DNA from 2 places in the Amycolatopsis sp. cg9 genome. Region 1 is predicted to be linked to the other one. Evidence: riboswitches for the same ligand, from Rfam matches in the RefSeq annotation. Region 1 holds a riboswitch; the other holds the start of a gene.

The links. A riboswitch is a leader RNA that binds a small molecule or an ion and turns the genes downstream of it on or off. The one in region 1 is predicted to bind thiamine pyrophosphate.
Region 2: linked by a shared signal. The riboswitch ahead of AB5J73_RS05050 (thiamine ABC transporter substrate binding subunit) and the one ahead of thiO (glycine oxidase ThiO) in region 1 are both predicted to bind thiamine pyrophosphate.

Annotation. Positions count from the first base shown of each region.
Region 1 is NZ_CP166850.1:1,738,175-1,746,557, reverse strand. It holds gene AB5J73_RS07965 (MFS transporter) at 1-1,245, shown strand, start outside; gene AB5J73_RS07960 (threonine/serine dehydratase) at 1,350-2,300, opposite strand; gene AB5J73_RS07955 (hypothetical protein) at 2,448-3,176, shown strand; gene thiE (thiamine phosphate synthase) at 3,240-3,905, opposite strand; TPP riboswitch at 3,937-4,042, shown strand; gene thiO (glycine oxidase ThiO) at 4,036-5,109, shown strand; gene thiS (sulfur carrier protein ThiS) at 5,109-5,309, shown strand; gene AB5J73_RS07935 (thiazole synthase) at 5,311-6,069, shown strand; gene AB5J73_RS07930 (MarR family winged helix-turn-helix transcriptional regulator) at 6,167-6,595, shown strand; gene AB5J73_RS07925 (winged helix-turn-helix transcriptional regulator) at 6,597-6,956, opposite strand; gene AB5J73_RS07920 (SDR family oxidoreductase) at 7,049-7,888, shown strand; gene AB5J73_RS07915 (ion transporter) at 7,885-8,383, opposite strand, start outside.
Region 2 is NZ_CP166850.1:1,151,626-1,160,008, reverse strand. It holds gene AB5J73_RS05100 (DNA-3-methyladenine glycosylase 2 family protein) at 1-373, opposite strand, end outside; gene ychF (redox-regulated ATPase YchF) at 476-1,558, shown strand; gene AB5J73_RS05090 (hypothetical protein) at 1,563-2,132, opposite strand; gene AB5J73_RS05085 (putative T7SS-secreted protein) at 2,096-3,331, opposite strand; gene AB5J73_RS05080 (hypothetical protein) at 3,331-3,672, opposite strand; gene AB5J73_RS05075 (SseB family protein) at 3,704-4,072, opposite strand; gene AB5J73_RS05070 (hypothetical protein) at 4,193-4,522, shown strand; gene AB5J73_RS05065 (hypothetical protein) at 4,567-4,725, opposite strand; gene AB5J73_RS05060 (hypothetical protein) at 4,734-4,862, opposite strand; gene AB5J73_RS05055 (4a-hydroxytetrahydrobiopterin dehydratase) at 4,939-5,223, opposite strand; TPP riboswitch at 5,256-5,363, shown strand; gene AB5J73_RS05050 (thiamine ABC transporter substrate binding subunit) at 5,385-6,437, shown strand; gene AB5J73_RS05045 (ABC transporter permease) at 6,413-8,038, shown strand; gene AB5J73_RS05040 (ABC transporter ATP-binding protein) at 8,038-8,383, shown strand, end outside.

The DNA of each region.
Region 1 (8,383 bases):
GGCGTCGCCTCCGGGCTCTGCGCCGCCGCGACGTCCACCGAGATGCTCGTCGCGACGCGGATCCTGCAGGGCATCGGCGGCGCGCTGCTGACGCCGGGGTCGCTCGCGATCCTCCAGGCGTCCTTCGCGCACGACGCCCGCGCCCGCGCGATCGGCGCGTGGTCCGGCCTCGGCGGCATCGCGGCCGCCGCCGGCCCGCTGCTCGGCGGGTTCCTCGTGCAGGTCTGGTCGTGGCGGCTGGCGTTCCTGATCAACGTGCCCATCGCCGTCGCCGTGGTCCTGATGGCGCGGAAGTTCGTGCCCGAATCGCGCGACCCGGAGGCCACCGGCCACCCGGACTTCGGCGCCGCCGCGCTCGGCGCCGTCGGCCTCGCCGGGGTGACCGGCGCGCTGGTGGAGGCGCCGGGCCGCGGCATCGGCGACCCGATCGTGCTGGTCGCGGGCCTGCTCGGGATCGCGGGCCTGGCCGCGTTCGTCCTCGTCCAGCACCGCTCGGCCGAACCGCTCGTGCCGCCCTCGCTGTTCCGCGACCGGACGTTCACGCTCTCGAACGCGCTGACGTTCGTCGTCTACGCGGCGCTCGGCGGGGTGATGATGCTGCTGGTCATGCAGCTGCAGGTGTCGCTCGGCTATTCGCCGACCGCGGCCGGGCTGGCGGGGCTGCCGCTGACGGTCGTCATGCTGCTGCTTTCGGGGCGCTCCGGCGCGCTCGCGCAGCGCATCGGCCCGCGCACGCAGCTGGTGGTCGGCCCGATCGTCGTCGGCATCGGGATGCTGCTGATGCTGCGCATCGCGCCCGGCGCGTCCTACCTCGGCACGGTGCTGCCCGCGGTGGTGGTGTTCGGGCTCGGCCTGGCGACGGTCGTGGCCCCGGTGACCGCGACGGTCCTCGCCGCGGCCCCGGACCGCTTCGCCGGGGTCGCCTCCGGCGTCAACAACGCGATCGCGCGCTCGGGCGGACTGCTGGCGGTGGCGGTGCTGCCCGCGGCGGCCGGGCTGACCGGCGAGGCGTACGCGGACCCGGTGGCGCTCACCGCGGGCTGGCGGACGGCGCTGATCATCTGCGCGGCGCTGGCCATCGCGGGCGGCCTGATCGCGCTGGGCATCCACAACGGCGTCCTCGAACCCCCGCCGACGGCGAAACCCGACGACGAGTGCCCCCACCTGGGCGAGTGCTACCACTGCGGCGTCGAGGGCCCGCCGACGCACGTCCGCGGCGGCGCGACCCCGGTCGCCGGCTCCTAGCCCGGAGCGCCCCAATGTGGCGTTCGGTGCGTCAGACGCACCCAATGTGGCGTTCGGTGCGCTGGACGCAACCAACGCCACATTGGGGCGCTTGGGGCGGGGGGTCAGCCGGCGAGGATCTCCGCGAACATCGCCGGGTCGGCGTTGCCGCCGGAGACGAGGACGACCGTCTTGCCGGCCGGCAGCTCGCCGGCGTGGAAGAGGTACGCCGCCGTCGTCACCGCGCCGCTGGGCTCGGCGACCAGGCGGGCCTTGCGGGCCAGGACGCGCACGGCCTCGCGGATCTCGTCCTCGGTGACCGTGACCATCTGGTCCACTACTTCCCGCAGGTGCGCGAAGGTCAGTTCGGACGGCTGTGAGCGCAGGCCGTCGGCGATCGTGCGGGCGCGGTCGGCCTGCGGCCACCGGACCAGCTCGCCGCGCTGGAGGCTGTCGGCGGCGTCCGCGGCCAGCGCCGGCTCGACGCCGATCACCCGCGCCCGCGGGCAGCGGGCCTTGATCGCGGTGCCGACGCCGGCCGCCAGCCCGCCGCCGCTGATGGGGACCAGGACGACGTCGACCGCCGGCAGGTCTTCGGCGATCTCCAAGCCCGCGGTGCCCTGCCCGGCGATGATGGCCGCGTCGTCGAAGGGCGGGACGAGGGTCAGCCCGCGTTCGGCAGCCAGTTCACGCGCTTTCGCCTCGTGCTCGCCGATCGGCACCTCGATCACCTCGGCGCCGTACGCGCGGGTGGCCTCGACCTTGATCCGCGGCGCGACGTCCGGCACGACGATCACCGCGGGCACGCCGTACCGCTGCGCCGCGTACGCGACCGCCTGCGCGTGGTTGCCGCTCGAGTAGGCGATGACACCTCGTTCGCGCGCGGCGTCGTCGAGCGAGCCGATCGCGTTGAACGCGCCGCGCACCTTGAACGCGCCGATCGGTTGCAGGCTCTCGGGTTTGAGCCACAGGGTGCCGCGGGGATCCCACGTCTGGACCAACAGGGGCGTGCGCACGGCGACACCTTCGACGCGCTTCGCGGCGGCCTCGATGTCGGAGATCGTCACCAGTTCCATGTGCCGAGTATGTCAAGAAATCGTTCGGTTTGGAGTGTCTATTGTGGACAGACGGAGTGGTCCTCCTCACGCCGCGGCAACGAGGGGAGTTCCTCGCGCGCCTTAACCGTTGGACAAGGGGAGAAGACGGACTACCGGATCGGGATCATGACAAAGGAGAACTCAGCGGCTTCCGAAGAAAAGACGGAGGAGAAGTCGGGCCTTCGCATCGCCCAGGTGGCGGCGGCGGCGCTCGCGGCGGTGACCGCGGCGCTGCTGGGCTCGACGCTCGGCGTGGCGGGCACGGTGGTCGGCGCGGGCGTGGCGAGCGTGGTGTCGACGGTCGGCGGCGAGCTGTACTTGCGCTCGCTGCAACGCACGCGCGAAGCGGCGCTCAAGGCCCGCGTGCTGGCGACGTCGGGGATCCGGCGGCGCGGGGCGGTCGAACCCGAAGAGCTGCCGCTCACCGAACAACCCACGGTCCAGCTGCCGAAACCCGAGGAGGCCGGACCCTCGCGGCTGCGGAAACTGCGCTGGCCGTTGATCATCGGCACCAGCGTGGCGGCGTTCGCGGTGGCGATCCTGGCGATCGTCGGCTTCGAGTCGGCGACGGGCACCCAGATCGGCGGCGGCACGGGCACGAGCATCGGCAAGATCTTCGGCGGCGGCGGTCACCCCGACACAACCCCGTCGACGACGCCCACGACCCCGACGGACACCCAGGTCTCCCCGACGGAGACGACCACGACCCCGTCGGACACGTCGACGGCCCCGACGACCTCGTCGGAGACCCCGACCACCACGCCGAGCACGTCGACGCAGCAGCCGTCGACCTCGGCCCCGGCCACCACCACCCCGCCCACCAGCCAAGGCGCGGCGACCACCCCGACCCCGTAACGCCGCTGAAGGCCACCACCATGGGCACCAGGTGCCGTGATGGTGGCCTTCAGCGCATCCGGCTCAGACCAGGTGGGAGCGGAGCGCGCGGGCCGCCTCGGCCGGGTCCTCGGCCTCCGTGATGGCCCGGACGACGACGATGCGGGACGCGCCGGCGTCCAGCACCGAAGGCAGGCGGTCGCCGTCGATGCCGCCGATCGCGAACCACGGCCGTTCCGGGGCCCAGCCGGCCACCGCGCGCACCAGGTCGAGGCCCGGTGCGTCGCGGCCCGGCTTGGTCGGCGTCGGCCAGCACGGGCCGGTGCAGAAGTAGTCCACCCCGGGCTCCGCCGCGGCCGACAGCGCCTGGTCGAGGGAGTGCGTCGAGCGGCCGATCACGACGTCGTCGCCGAGGATGCGGCGGGCCAGCGGGACCGGGATGTCGTCCTGGCCGAGGTGGAGCACATCCGCGCCGACCGCCAGTGCCACGTCCGCCCGGTCGTTCACCGACAGCAGCGCCCCGTGGCGGGCGCACGCCTCGGCCAGCACCTCCAGCGCCGCGATTTCGGCAGCGGCCTCCAGCGGCGCGCCGCCGGTCTTGTCGCGCAGCTGGATCACGTCGACACCGCCGGCCAGCGCCGCGTCGGCGAACGAAGCCAGGTCGCCGCGGGAGGTGCGGGCATCCGTGCACAGGTACAGGCGCGCCGCGTCGAGGCGGGCGCGGATCTTGTCACCGGAGAGGGCGGGCATAGCGGCGACCGTACCGCGCGAGTTAGGGTGAGGGAGTCCGCACGGGAGCCCGAGGCACGGGCTGAGAGGGAGCTGCCGCTCCGACCGTGGAACCTGATCCGGGTCATGCCGGCGCAGGGAGCGTGATCCCATGACGAACCTGGCAGTGGTGGGCGGCGGCGTGATCGGCCTGTCCGCGGCGTGGCGGGCCGCGAAGGCGGGCCACGACGTCACCGTGCACGATCCCGAGCCCGCCCGCGGCGGCGCGTCCTGGCTGGCCGGGGGCATGCTGGCCCCGGTCACCGAGGCCTGGCCCGGCGAAGAAGACGTGCTCAGCCTCGGCGAAGCTTCGCTGGAACGCTGGCCCGGCTTCGCGAGCGACCTCGCGCGGGAAGGCGTCGACCCGGGCCTCGCCGGGCACGGGACGCTCGTCGTCGCGTTCGACAGCGCCGACGCCGGGCACCTCGACATCCTCGCCGGCTACCTGCACTCGATCGGCCGCGCCGCCGAACGCTTGACCGCACGGGAGACCAAGCGGCTCGAACCCGGCGTCGGGTCCGTCCGAAGTGGACTCCACGTGCCCGGCGACCTGGCCGTGGACAACCGGAAACTGCTCAACGCGCTGTACGCGGCCTGCGTCAACCACGACGTCCGGTTCGTGCGCGAGCGCGTCGAAACGCTGCCGGACGCCGAAGCCGTCGTGCTCGCCGCGGGCGCCTGGACCGGGCGGCTGCACCCGCAGCTGGCCGGGGCCGTCCGGCCGCTCAAGGGCGAGATCCTGCGGCTGAAGCCGCGTCGCGGCTGCCTGCCACCGCCCGCGCACACCGTGCGGGCCGTCGTCGAGGGCCGGCCGATCTACCTCGTCCCGCGCGGCGAGCAGGAGCTCGTCCTCGGCGCCACGCAGTACGAGGCGGGCTTCGACCGGGCCGTCACCGCGCGCGGCGTGCGCGAGCTGCTCGAAGGCGCCGAACGCGTCTTCCCCGCGATCACCGAGTACGAGCTGGCCGAGACCGCCGCCGGGCTGCGGGCCGCGAGCCGGGACGTGCTGCCCTACATCGGTGTGCTGGACGACGGCGTCTTCGCCGCGACCGGGCACCACCGCAACGGCCTGCTGATGGCCCCCGTGACCGCGGCCGCCGTGGTCGCCTGGCTCGAGGGGGAGGAGCCACCCGAAGGCGTCGAGGCGGCTTCGCCCGTCCGGCTGCACCAGAAGGAGCACGTGTGATGGAGATCAAGCTCAACGGCGAGTGGACGGAGTTCCCGGACGGCGCGACCGTCGCCGACGTCCTCGACGCGTCCGGCGGACAGCGGCCCGGGATCGCCGTGGCGGTCGACGGCGTCGTCGTCCGCCGCGCCGACTGGGCGGCCACCACCGTGCCCAAGGGCGCGGGCGTGGACGTGCTCACCGCGGTCCAGGGAGGCTGAAGTGGACGAAGAACCGCTGGTCATCGGCACCGCCAAGCTGTCGTCCCGGCTGATCATCGGCACCGGCGGCGCGGCCAACCTCGCCGTGCTCGAACGCGCACTGGTCGCCTCCGGCACCGAGCTGACCACCGTCGCCATGCGCCGCGCCGACGCCGAAGGCGGTTCCGGTGTCCTCGAACTGCTCAAGCGGCTCGGCATCGGGCTGCTGCCGAACACCGCGGGCTGCCGCACGGCCGCCGAAGCGGTGCTCACCGCGCAGCTCGCGCGGGAAGCCCTCGGTACCGACCTGATCAAGCTCGAGGTGCACGCCGACGACCGCACGCTGCTCCCGGACCCGATCGAAACCCTCGACGCGGCCGAACGGCTGACCGCCGACGGGTTCACCGTGTTCGCCTACACGAACGACGACCCGGTGCTCGCGCTGCGCCTGGAAGAGGCGGGCTGCGCCGCGGTGATGCCGCTGGGCGCGCCGATCGGCACCGGGCTCGGCATCCGGAATCCGCACAACATCGAGCTGATCGTGTCGCGAGCGGGCGTGCCGGTGATCCTGGACGCCGGAATCGGCACGGCGTCGGACGCGACCCTGGCGATGGAGCTCGGCTGCGACGCTGTCCTGCTGTCCACGGCCGTCACCCGGGCGGCCGATCCGGAGCGGATGGCGTCGGCGATGCGGTCGGCCGTCGTGGCCGGTCACCTGGCTCGCGGTGCGGGCCGGGTGCCGCAGCGCTTCTGGGCGAAAGCGTCGAGTCCACCCCGGTGAACCGAGGTCCCTTGACGCCGAACCCGCACCCCGGACCCGTAAGGTGGACGGCACTTTCCGGCGCACCGGCGGCGGGGCAGGGCAGAAGGAGCCAGCCGTGACGAGCACATCGGTCCAGGACGTCTCGGGCAGGTTGTACCTGGCCGTCGGAAGGCTGTCCCGGTCACTGCGGCAAGCCGGCGTGCCGGGCCCGGGCCACGGCGCCATTTCGGCGCTGGCGACGCTCGTGAACTCCGGTCAGCTCCGCCTCGGCGACCTCGCGGCCAAGGAGGGCGTCGCCGCGGCGACGATGTCGCGGATCATCGCGTCCCTCGTCGAGGCCGGCTACGTGAGCCGCGAGTCCGACCCGGTCGACCGCCGGGCGTGGCTGGCGAAGGCGACCGAGGAGGGCGAGCGGCTCGTCTCCGGCGTCCGGTCGACGCGGGTGCAGGAGCTGAACCGGCGCCTCGACCGGCTGTCGCCCGAGCACCGCGAGGCGTTGACGGCGGCGATCCCGGCGCTCGAGGCCCTGATCGCCGACGACTGAGCTAGTCCGCGAGCCGGCGCGTGATCCGGTCGAACAGCTCCAGCAGCGGTTCGCCGACGTCCCGGCCGAACTCGGTCAGCCCGTAGGTGACCTGCGGCGGCGTCGTCGGCTCGACCCGCCGCCAGATCAGGCCGTCCTGGACCAGCGCGCGCAGCGATTGGGCGAGCATCTTCTCGCTGATGCCCTCGATGCTCTCCCGCAGCTCGAAGAACCTGAGGTCGGTGCGCTGCAAGGAGATCAGCACCCAGATGCCCCACCGGCTGGTGACGTGGCCGACCACGTCCCGCGCGAGGCAGTCGGTGTGAAACACCTCATACCGGGCCTCGGTGCCGGCCGGGGTGAGCTGCGGGCCTCCGGTCATGTCCTGAGCTTACCCAAAGGTATGTACTTACCAGAAGTTAGCTCCGCTCCTACCGTTCCGAGCACTCGGGAAATCGGACGAAGGAGCTGTTCATGATCGTGGTGACCGGGGCTACCGGGAACGTGGGCGCGCCGCTGACGCGGGCGCTGGCCGAGGCCGGGCAGCCGGTGACGGCGGTGTCGCGGCACGCCGCGCCGGTGCCGGACGGCGTCCGCCACGTGGTGGCCGACCTGGCGGAACCCGCCGGTCTCGAGCCGGTGCTGGCCGGCGCGAAGGCGTTGTTCTTGCTGCTGTCGGGCGACCTGCACGCCGTCGGGGCGAATCCTGCCGACATCGTCGAGCGGGCCGCGCGCGCCGGGGTCGGCCGGATCGTCCTGCTGTCCACCCTGGGCGTGGTGACCAGGCCCTTCGGCGCCACGCGGGTCGCGATGCGCGAGCTGGAGGACGCGGTGGGGGAATCCGGCGTCGACTGGGCGATCCTGCGGCCGGGCGGCTTCGCGTCCAACGCCCTGTGGTGGGCGGAAAGCGTCCGCGCGCAGCGGGTCGTCGCCGCGCCCTTCGGCGACACCGGGGTGCCGATCATCGACCCGGCGGACATCGCCGAGGTCGCCGCGGCCTGCCTGCTGGACGACCGGTACTCCGGCGGCGCGTACGAGCTGACCGGGCCGGAGGTCATCACACCGCGGGGGCAGGCGGCGGCCATCGCCGCCGCGCTGGGTTCGCCGGTGCGGTTCCACGAACTCACCCGCGAAGAGGCCAAGGCGGGCATGACGCGGAGCATGCCGGCCGAGCTCGCCGACGACACCTTGGACATCCTCGGTTCGCCGAGCCCCGCCGAGGTGCGCGTCAGCCCCGACGTCGAACGGGTCCTCGGCCGCGCGCCCCGCACCTTCGCGGACTGGGCCGCCCGCAACGCGGCCGCGTTCCGCTAAGCGGCCTGCTGTCGCAGCTCGGCGAGCTCCGCGCGCAGGGCCCGGAGCTCGTCGAGGATTTCCCGGTTCGCGGCCGCCTGGGTTTCGGCCTGCTTCGCCTCTTCCTCGCGGATGTCCTGGCGCAGCTCGTCCTCCATGCCGCTGACCACGACGGCGATGAAGAGGTTCAGCACCGCGAAGCTGGACACCAGGATGTAGACGACGAAGAAGATCCACGCCATCGGCGCCTGTTCCATGATCGTCTTCGCGATGTCCGGCCAGGCTTCCCCGGTCATCACCTGGAACAGGGTGAACAGCGACGTGCCGAGGTCGCCGAAGTCGCCCGAGTCGATGGCGCCGAACAGCTTCGTCGCCATCACCCCGGCCACGAAGATGATCAGCGCCAGCAGCGCGGCGATCGAGGCCATGCCGGGGATCGCGGCGAGCAGCCCGGAGACGACCTTCCGCATCGACGGCACCACCGAGATCAGCCGCAGCACCCGGAGCACGCGCAGC
Region 2 (8,383 bases), 590 kb from region 1:
GGCGTTCCGAGTAGCCGAGCCGGCGCGCGAGCCCGGGGACGCCTTCGCGCTCCACGGTCCCGTCGGAGATCAGCCGCATCGCCCGCGCCGCGAGGTCGGCGCGCACGTTCCAGTCCGGCGAGCCCGGCACGGCGTCGGGCAGGCAGCGGCGGCAGGCGCGGAAGCCGTTGGCCTGCGCGGCCGCCGACGTCGGGAAGAAGCGGACGTTCTGCGCCTTGGGCGTCGACGCCGGGCACGACGGACGGCAGTAGATGCCGGTGGTGCGGACGGCCATGATGAACTGGCCGTCGAAGCGCGAGTCGCGGGCGGTGACCACGCGGTAGCAGCGTTCGACGTCGCGCCAGAGCGCCGGCGCCTCGGTTGTCGTGACCATGGATTCGAGCATGCCAGCAGGTCAGCGCCGCGGCTGGCGGAAATCCGACGCGGCGTTGGGTGCGTGGGGCCGGACCGGGGGAGACACGTAGACTGCGGGGTCGTGAGCCTCACCCTCGGTATCGTCGGCCTGCCCAACGTCGGCAAGTCCACCCTGTTCAACGCGCTGACCCGCAACGACGTGCTCGCCGCGAACTACCCGTTCGCGACGATCGAGCCGAACGTCGGCGTGGTGCCGCTGCCGGACCCGCGGCTGGACAAGCTGGCCGAGCTGCACAAGTCGGAGAAGATCGTCCCGGCAGTTGTGTCCTTTGTGGACATCGCGGGCATCGTGAAGGGCGCCTCCGAGGGCGCCGGGCTGGGCAACAAGTTCCTCGCGAACATCCGCGAGGCCAACGCGATCTGCCAGGTCATCCGGGTGTTCGACGACCCCGACGTGGTGCACGTCGACGGCCGCATCGACCCGTCGAGCGACATCGAGACGATCAACACCGAGCTGATCCTCGCCGACCTGCAGACCCTGGACAAGGCGCTGCCGCGGCTGGAGAAGGAAGCGCGGACGAAGAAGGAGAACAAGCCCGCGCTCGACAACGCCCAGAAGGCGAAGGAGATCCTCGACGCCGGGCGCACGCTCTTCCAGGCCCAGAAGGAAGTCGACTTCGACGCGCTGCGCGAGCTGAGCCTGCTGACGACGAAGCCGTTCCTGTACGTCTTCAACGCGGACGAGTCGGTGCTGACTGACGACGCCCGCCGCGAGGAACTGACCAAGCTGGTCGCCCCCGCGGACGCGGTGTTCCTCGACGCGAAGGTCGAGGCGGAGCTGCTGGAACTGGACGACGAGGAGTCGGTCCGCGAGCTCCTGGAGTCGGTCGGCCAGCCGGAGCCGGGCCTGTACTCACTGGCCCGCGCGGGTTTCCACACGCTCGGCCTGCAGACGTACCTGACGGCGGGCCCCAAGGAGTCCCGCGCCTGGACGATCCCCCAGGGCGCGACGGCCCCGCAGGCCGCGGGCGTGATCCACACGGACTTCGAGCGCGGCTTCATCAAGGCGGAGATCGTCTCGTACGACGACCTGATGGCGGCGGGTTCGATGGTGGCGGCGCGCGCGGCGGGCAAGGTCCGCATGGAGGGCAAGGACTACATCATGGCCGACGGCGACGTGGTCGAGTTCCGCTTCAACGTGTGACGGGTCACCAACTGCTCACGAGGGATCTGACCGCGGCGTCGACGTCCTGACCCGAAAGCAGCGCGGCCACGGCGGTTTTCAGCGCGGCCGCGGTTTGCCCGAAGATCATCTCGGACGAGTTGACCAGGTCGAAGCCGGCGCGGTCGATCGTCAGCGTCCCGGTCGGCAGTCCGGGCCCGTCGCCGAGCGCGTCGGCGACCGCCGAGGCGAACTCGCCGGGCAGGCCGACGGTGAAGGGCTGCTTCCACAGAACGCTCGGGCACGTTGGCGCTTCGTCGGCATCGAAGACCCCGAAGGGAGCCACGGCTACCGAGAACCGGGTTTCGTGGTCCTGGCCGGGCACGAATTGTCCGCCGAGAAGTGCGCGTGGAGCGAGACCGCCGAACCGCCGGAGGACTTCGACGTGCAGGCGGAGAGGGACGGCCGGGGCAGCTATGGCCGGGCGGGACGAGCACAGCCAGTCCGCGGCTTGGTAGGTCGCGGGGTGATCACCTTCGCCGATCGCGACGATCCCGTGTTTTTCCACTTCTACGATCGTCATCGCGGTCCCAACCCGTTCATCTTCCGCCACCACGGACCGAACAGGGGCTCCTGGTCGATCACGTCGGGATCATAATTCTTGCCGGGAGGATGCGTTTGCAGCGCCTCGGCGTGCGCATCGTCGTAGCCCATTCCGCCATCCATCAGCTTCGCCTCGAGCGTTTCGTGGCGCATGAAGTTGGTTTGTGCCTCGGACAGGGGCTTCCCCTCCGCGAGGGCCTTGCCGATCCTGTCCAGCATCACATCGTTCGGTCCGAAGTGATCGAGGCCGGGGCGTGACAGGTGCTCCTTCACTCGCGATACGTCGGCCGGGGCGAAGCTGGTGGGCGCGTCCGGGGATCCGCCCTCTCGCGGGAGTCCATTTTCCGAATCTGGTTCGTGCTCGCCGTGCCGAGGCGAACCTTTGATCACCTTTCCCAGGCCGAACGCACTGAACCCGACCAGCGCGTTGCCGGTGATCTTGCCCAAGGCGCGGTCGCCGTGCCCATTCGCCCAGTCGTCCCAAGCGACCATCTCCTTGAAGGTGTCGACCGGGTGCGCGATGTTGTGCGCCATCGCCGCGACCACTTCCGCCGGATCGGCGAGAACCTGGTACAGGCCTTCTCCGGCGCCCTTGATGCTGTCCCAAATACCGCCGAAAAAGTTCGCGTCAGCCTGCTTTCGCGAGTCTTGTGGCGCTGCGGCTCCCTCGTAGCGCAAGGCATCGGCTGTCAGGCCGCCGACGTTCGCCAGCTGCTGACGGGCGCGGCCAAGGATGTCCCGGGCAGCCTGACGCTGGGGCTCGCCCGGATCGACGAACGGCGGTGCCTGCACCACGGTCGGATCGCCCCTTTGTGCGTTGGCCCTGGTTTCGGCTTCGGCATCGGCGGTGGCACGGTCGTGATCGGCTCTGGCTTGCCGCGTGGCGTTGTCACCCTCTTCCCACCGCGCGATGGCTTCCGCTGCCTGCCCTTGTGCCCAGGACAGGCAGTTCGCGAAGTCGGTCAGCGCCGAGGCGGCGTTGTCCAAGGAGTCGCCGGCCTGGCCCCAGCGGGGTACTTCGGTTTGATGATCCTCGTGAAACTTGTTCGCGGCCGGTCCCTGCCATGCTCCGGTGTCGATCCGCTTGAGCGCCTCGCCGACGGCGTGTGCCGTCTTGGCGCGCTCGTATAGCACCCGGGCGTTCTCGAACACCGCCGGCGGGTCGCCGGGCACCAAGGACTTCGGATCGTCGGTCTGGCCGAGCTCTGCCATCACACGCCACCGATCGTGGGCTCGTCGGGCGTGACCGCGCCCCAACCGGGATCGGACTTCAAGGACGCGGTGTTGTCGTGCTCGACCGCGCGGTAGGCAGCGGCGGCCTGGCCCAGCAGGTCGCCGAGATCACCGGCCCGGTCGGACAGCGCATCCAGTCCGACGCTCCACCTCGCGCACAGCTCCGCCAGGGCCTCGTGAACACCGTTATGGCCGTACAGCCGGGACTCACCGCACAACCCGCGTAACTCGAAACTGCTCTGGTCGTGCACTACTGCGCTCATGTTCTTCGACGCACTCTCCAGCACGTCGACGTCGACGTGGAAGCCTGGACCATCCACCGCTCCGCACCCCGTGGCTCGCGTCAGGTGATTACGCCGTCCGATGTCGCCGCCGGTCGGCCTGAACCCATGCTCGTGCGATCACCTCAGGTGGTGCCATCCGCGACAGCACGGGGAACCGGTGCGTATCGTCGGGGTCGACCATCAGACCCACACCCGGCGGTACCAGTTCCAGAAGATCCGCCCCCGTCGTGGTGAAGCAGTCGCATTCGCCCGCGTGCGCGGCCAGCCTCTCGACAGTGGTGAACACGACCATCCACCGGCCCCGCTCCCCGAGGTCGGTCACCAGTAGAGCGGGTGACTCCGGCCGCTGCGCGTACACCACCGTGCTCGCGAACGCGTCCATGAAGTCGCCTGGCTCGCGGCTGCCGTGCCAGATCTGCTGCGCGAGGACGGCCAACCTGGCTTCTGCGGCACTCCCCTCACGATCCACATCCACGAGATTACTGGGCGTGAGCGAATGGCCCAAGTACTAAGTTCGTGGCAATTCCACGAAGGCTGATGAGTAGATGGAGGACACTTGAATCGTTCGCTGACCCCGGACGAGCGCGCGGTCCTCGACGTCCTACTCGCCGGTGACTTCCCCGGCGCGGTCGAACTGCGAGTGCAAGCCGCCACCGCGCAGGTGAGCGGGAGCTGCGGCTGCGGGTGCCCGACCGTCTGCCTCGTGGTCGACGACGCCACGCCGACGGCCGAAATCACGGAGCGGGCTGCGGTCGAAGCCGACGTGCCGGATGGCGGGCTCATCGTGTTCGTCGACGAAGGCCGGCTTTCCTGCCTCGAGTACTGGACCGTCGAAGACGAGCCCCCGGCCGCGTTCCCAGCGCCGGACCAGATCCGGGTCGGATGAAAGACGCCGTCGCTCCGATGATCAGAGCGACGGCGCGAACGTACTCAGCCGAGCAGGCCCATCAGGGCAATCGCGATCAGCACCACCGCGGGGGCGAGGGCGTTGATCCAGGCGCGCTGCGCGGGGGTGAGGGCGGCGGTGCTGTTCATGGCGTTTCCCAGGGTCGAAATCGATGCTTCCGCCCTGCTCAGCGCGCTGATCATGCCCTTCGTTAGCGGCTGTGATCGAACTCACCGGCATCCGGGTGACGGCGGCCCCGGGCGGTGAACCAGAGGACGCCGCCTGCTGCTGCCACCATCGTTGCGAATGCTGCTGTGCCGACCACGATCGCCTGCGTCATGACCCGTCTCTCCTAGCAAAAGTCGTTTACCGAGAGACGTCGAAACCGCGAAAAAGTGCACTCAGCGTAACCGAGATCACAGCGATGACAGCACCGAGTCGATCTGTGAAGCCAGCGAGAAGTCCTTCGCCGTCAGGCCGCCCGCCGAATGGGTGGAGAGCCGGAACGTCAGGGTGCGCCAGCGGATGTCGATGTCCGGGTGGTGGTCGGCCGCCTCGGCCAGCACCGCCACCCGGTCGACCACCTCGATCGCCTGGGGGAACGAGGCGAGTTCCACCTCGCGGGAGATCACCGCACCCGACCTGGTCCAGCTCGCGCCCAGTCGTCCGTCGGCCTCGGAGTCGCTCAAGATTTCCGTCATGTCTCCATGGTCGTCCGTCCTGGACTACGCTGCACGGTTGCCACGGGAGTCCGGTCAGCCGGGCTGAGAGGCGGGTCACCCCGCGACCGTTCGCACCTGACCGGATCATGCCGGCGAAGGGAGGGCTTCCCTCCTCGTCCGGCGAAGTGCAGGAGGGGTAGATGAAACGCAGGGCTGTTCGCGCGGCGACGGCCATCGCCGTCGTCAGCGTCGTCGCCGCGGGGTGCTCGCTGTCGGACGGCGACGGTGGCACGCAGCAGACGCCCACCGTCACCCTCGTGACGCACGACTCCTTCCTGGCGCCGCAGGAGGTGCTCGACGCCTTCCAGAAGCAGTCGGGCATCAAGATCTCCGTGCTCAAGCAGGGCGACGCCGGATCGCTGACCAACAAGCTCGTGCTCACCAAGGCCAACCCGGTCGGCGACGTCGCGTACGGCGTCGACTCGACCTTCGCTTCGCGCGCGCTCAAGGAAGGCGTCTTCGAGCCCTACACCAGCCCGGAGGCCGACCGCGGGCCGCAGCGGTACGCCGTCGATCCCGAGCACCGGTTGTCCGCCGTCGACGTCGGGGACGTCTGCGTCAACGTCGACGCGAACTACTTCGCCACCAAGGGGATCCCGGCGCCGGCCAGCTACGACGACCTGGCCGACCCGAAGTACAAGGACCTCCTCGTCGCCGAGGACCCGGCCACGGCGTCGCCCGGGCTCGCCTTCCTCCTCGGCACCATCGCGAAGTACGGCGAGGCCGGTTGGCAGGACTACTGGACGAAGCTGAAGGCCAACGGCCTCAAGGTCGTCAGCGGCTGGGAAGAGGCCTACACCAAGGAGTTCTCCGGCTCCTCCGGCAAGGGACCGCGGCCGATCGTCGTGTCGTATGCGTCTTCGCCCGCCGCCGAGGTCGGGGACGACGGGAAGCCGCGCACCAAGGCGCTGCTCGACACCTGCTACCGGCAGGTCGAGTACGCCGGCGTGCTCGCCGGCGGCAAGCAGACCGAGAGCGCGCGCAAGGTCGTCGACTTCCTGCTGTCGCAGCAGTTCCAGGCGACCGTCGCGGCCAACATGTACGTCTACCCGGCGCGCCAGGGCGTCGACCTGCCCGCGGGCTGGGCGCAGGTCGCGCCGCTGCCGCAGAAGCCGCAGACGCTGACGGCGGACCAGGTGCAGGCCGGCCGGGAGAAGTGGATCGGCGAATGGCGCACGCTCGTGCAGTCGTAGCCCCGCCAAGGCAGGCTCGGGGGCTCGGCCTGGCGTTGCTGGGGCTGGCCCCGATCGGCTTCCTGGTGGTCTTCTTCGCCTGGCCGGTGCTGGCGATCGTCGGGCGCGGGTTCGCCGCGGGCGGCCTCGACGTCGTCCTCGGCGACGCGCGGACCTGGCAGCTGGCCGGGTTCACCGTCGCGAGCGCGGCCGCGTCGACGCTGGTGGCGGTGGTGGCCGGGCTCCCGGTGGCGTTCCTGCTGGCCCGGGTGAAGCTGCCCGGCGTCGGCCTGGCGCGGACGCTGGTGCTGGTGCCGTTCGTGCTGCCGACCGTCGTCGTCGGGCTGGCGTTCCGCGCGCTCTGGCCGGACGGCGGCGTGCTGCCGATCGTGCTCGCCAACGCCTTCTTCAACGTCGCCGTCGTCGCGCGCACGGTCGCCGGGCTGTGGGCGCGGCTGGATTCGCGGACGACCGACGCCGCCCGCGCGCTCGGCGCGTCCCCGTGGCGGGCCTTCCGCTCGGTGACGCTGCCCGCGCTGGCCCCGGCGGTCACGTCCGCCGCGGCCGTGGTTTTCCTTTTCTGCGCCACCAGTTTCGGGGTCGTGCTGATCCTCGGCGGCGCGAAGTACCGGACGCTCGAGACCGAGATCTACCTGCGCACGGTCGACCTCCTGGACCTTTCGGGCGCGGCGGCGCTTTCCCTGATCCAGTTCGCGGCCGTGGTCGCCGCGCTGGTGCTCGGCGGGCTGGCCCGGCGGCGCAAGGAGGGGGCCAAAACCGGTTCCGGCGGCGCACGGCGGCCGCGTGGCGGCGAGTGGTGGGGCGTCGGCGCCGCGGGTGTCGTCCTGGCGCTGCTGCTGACGCCGATCGTCGCGCTGCTCGCCGAGTCGGTGTCCACTGAGGACGGCTGGAGCCTCGCGGGCTACCGCGCGCTGAGTGGCACCGGGGAGAAGGGCGCGCTGCAGGTGTCCGGCTGGGACGCCGCGGTGAACTCGCTGAAGGTCGCGATCGACGCGACGCTGCTCGCGACCGTGGTCGGCGTGCTCGCGTCCGTGGTGCTGGTGGCGCTGCGGCGCTCACCCGCGAAGTCCGCGCGCGGCCTCGGCGAGACGATGGACGCCGTCCTGATGCTGCCGCTGGGCGTGTCCGCGGTGACCGTCGGCTTCGGCTACCTGGTCACGCTCGACGCGCTGCCTGGCGACCTGCGGACGTCGCCCTACCTCGTCCCGCTGGCCCAGGCGCTGGTGATCACGCCGCTGATCGTGCGGATGGTGCTGCCGGTGCTGCGCTCGGTCGACGTCCGGCTGCGGCAGGCCGCGTCGACGCTCGGCGCGAGCCCGCTGCGGGTGTGGCGCGAGATCGACCTGCCGCTGGCGCTGCGGCCGCTGGTCGCCGCCGCCGGGTTCGGCTTCGTCGTGGCGCTCGGCGAGTTCGGCGCGACCAGCTTCCTCGCCCGGCCGACGGCGCCGACGCTGCCGGTCGCGATCGCGTCGCTGATGGGACGGCCGGGGGAGCTCAACAACCAGATGGCGTACGCCGCGTGCGCGCTGCTGATGCTCGTGACGGTGCTGGCGGTCGCGCTGATCGACCGGCTCGGACGCGGCCGGGTGGGGGAGTTCTGATGGCGCTGTCGGTGCGGGACCTGACCGTCCACTACGGATCGTTCGCCGCGGTGCGCGACGCCCGGCTGGACATCGCCGACGGCGAGGTGCTGGCGCTGCTCGGCCCGTCGGGGTCGGGGAAGTCGACGCTGCTGCGCGCGATCACCGGGCTCGAACCGGGCGCGCGCGGCTCGGTGAGCTGGGACGGCGAGGACCTCGGCGCGGTGCCGGTGCACAAGCGCGGGTTCGGGCTGGTGTTCCAGGACGGCCAGCTCTTCGGTCACCGCGACGTCGCCGCGAACATCGCTTTCGGCCTGCGCATGCACGGCGTTCCCCGCGCGCAGTGGGCACCGCGGGTCGCCGAAC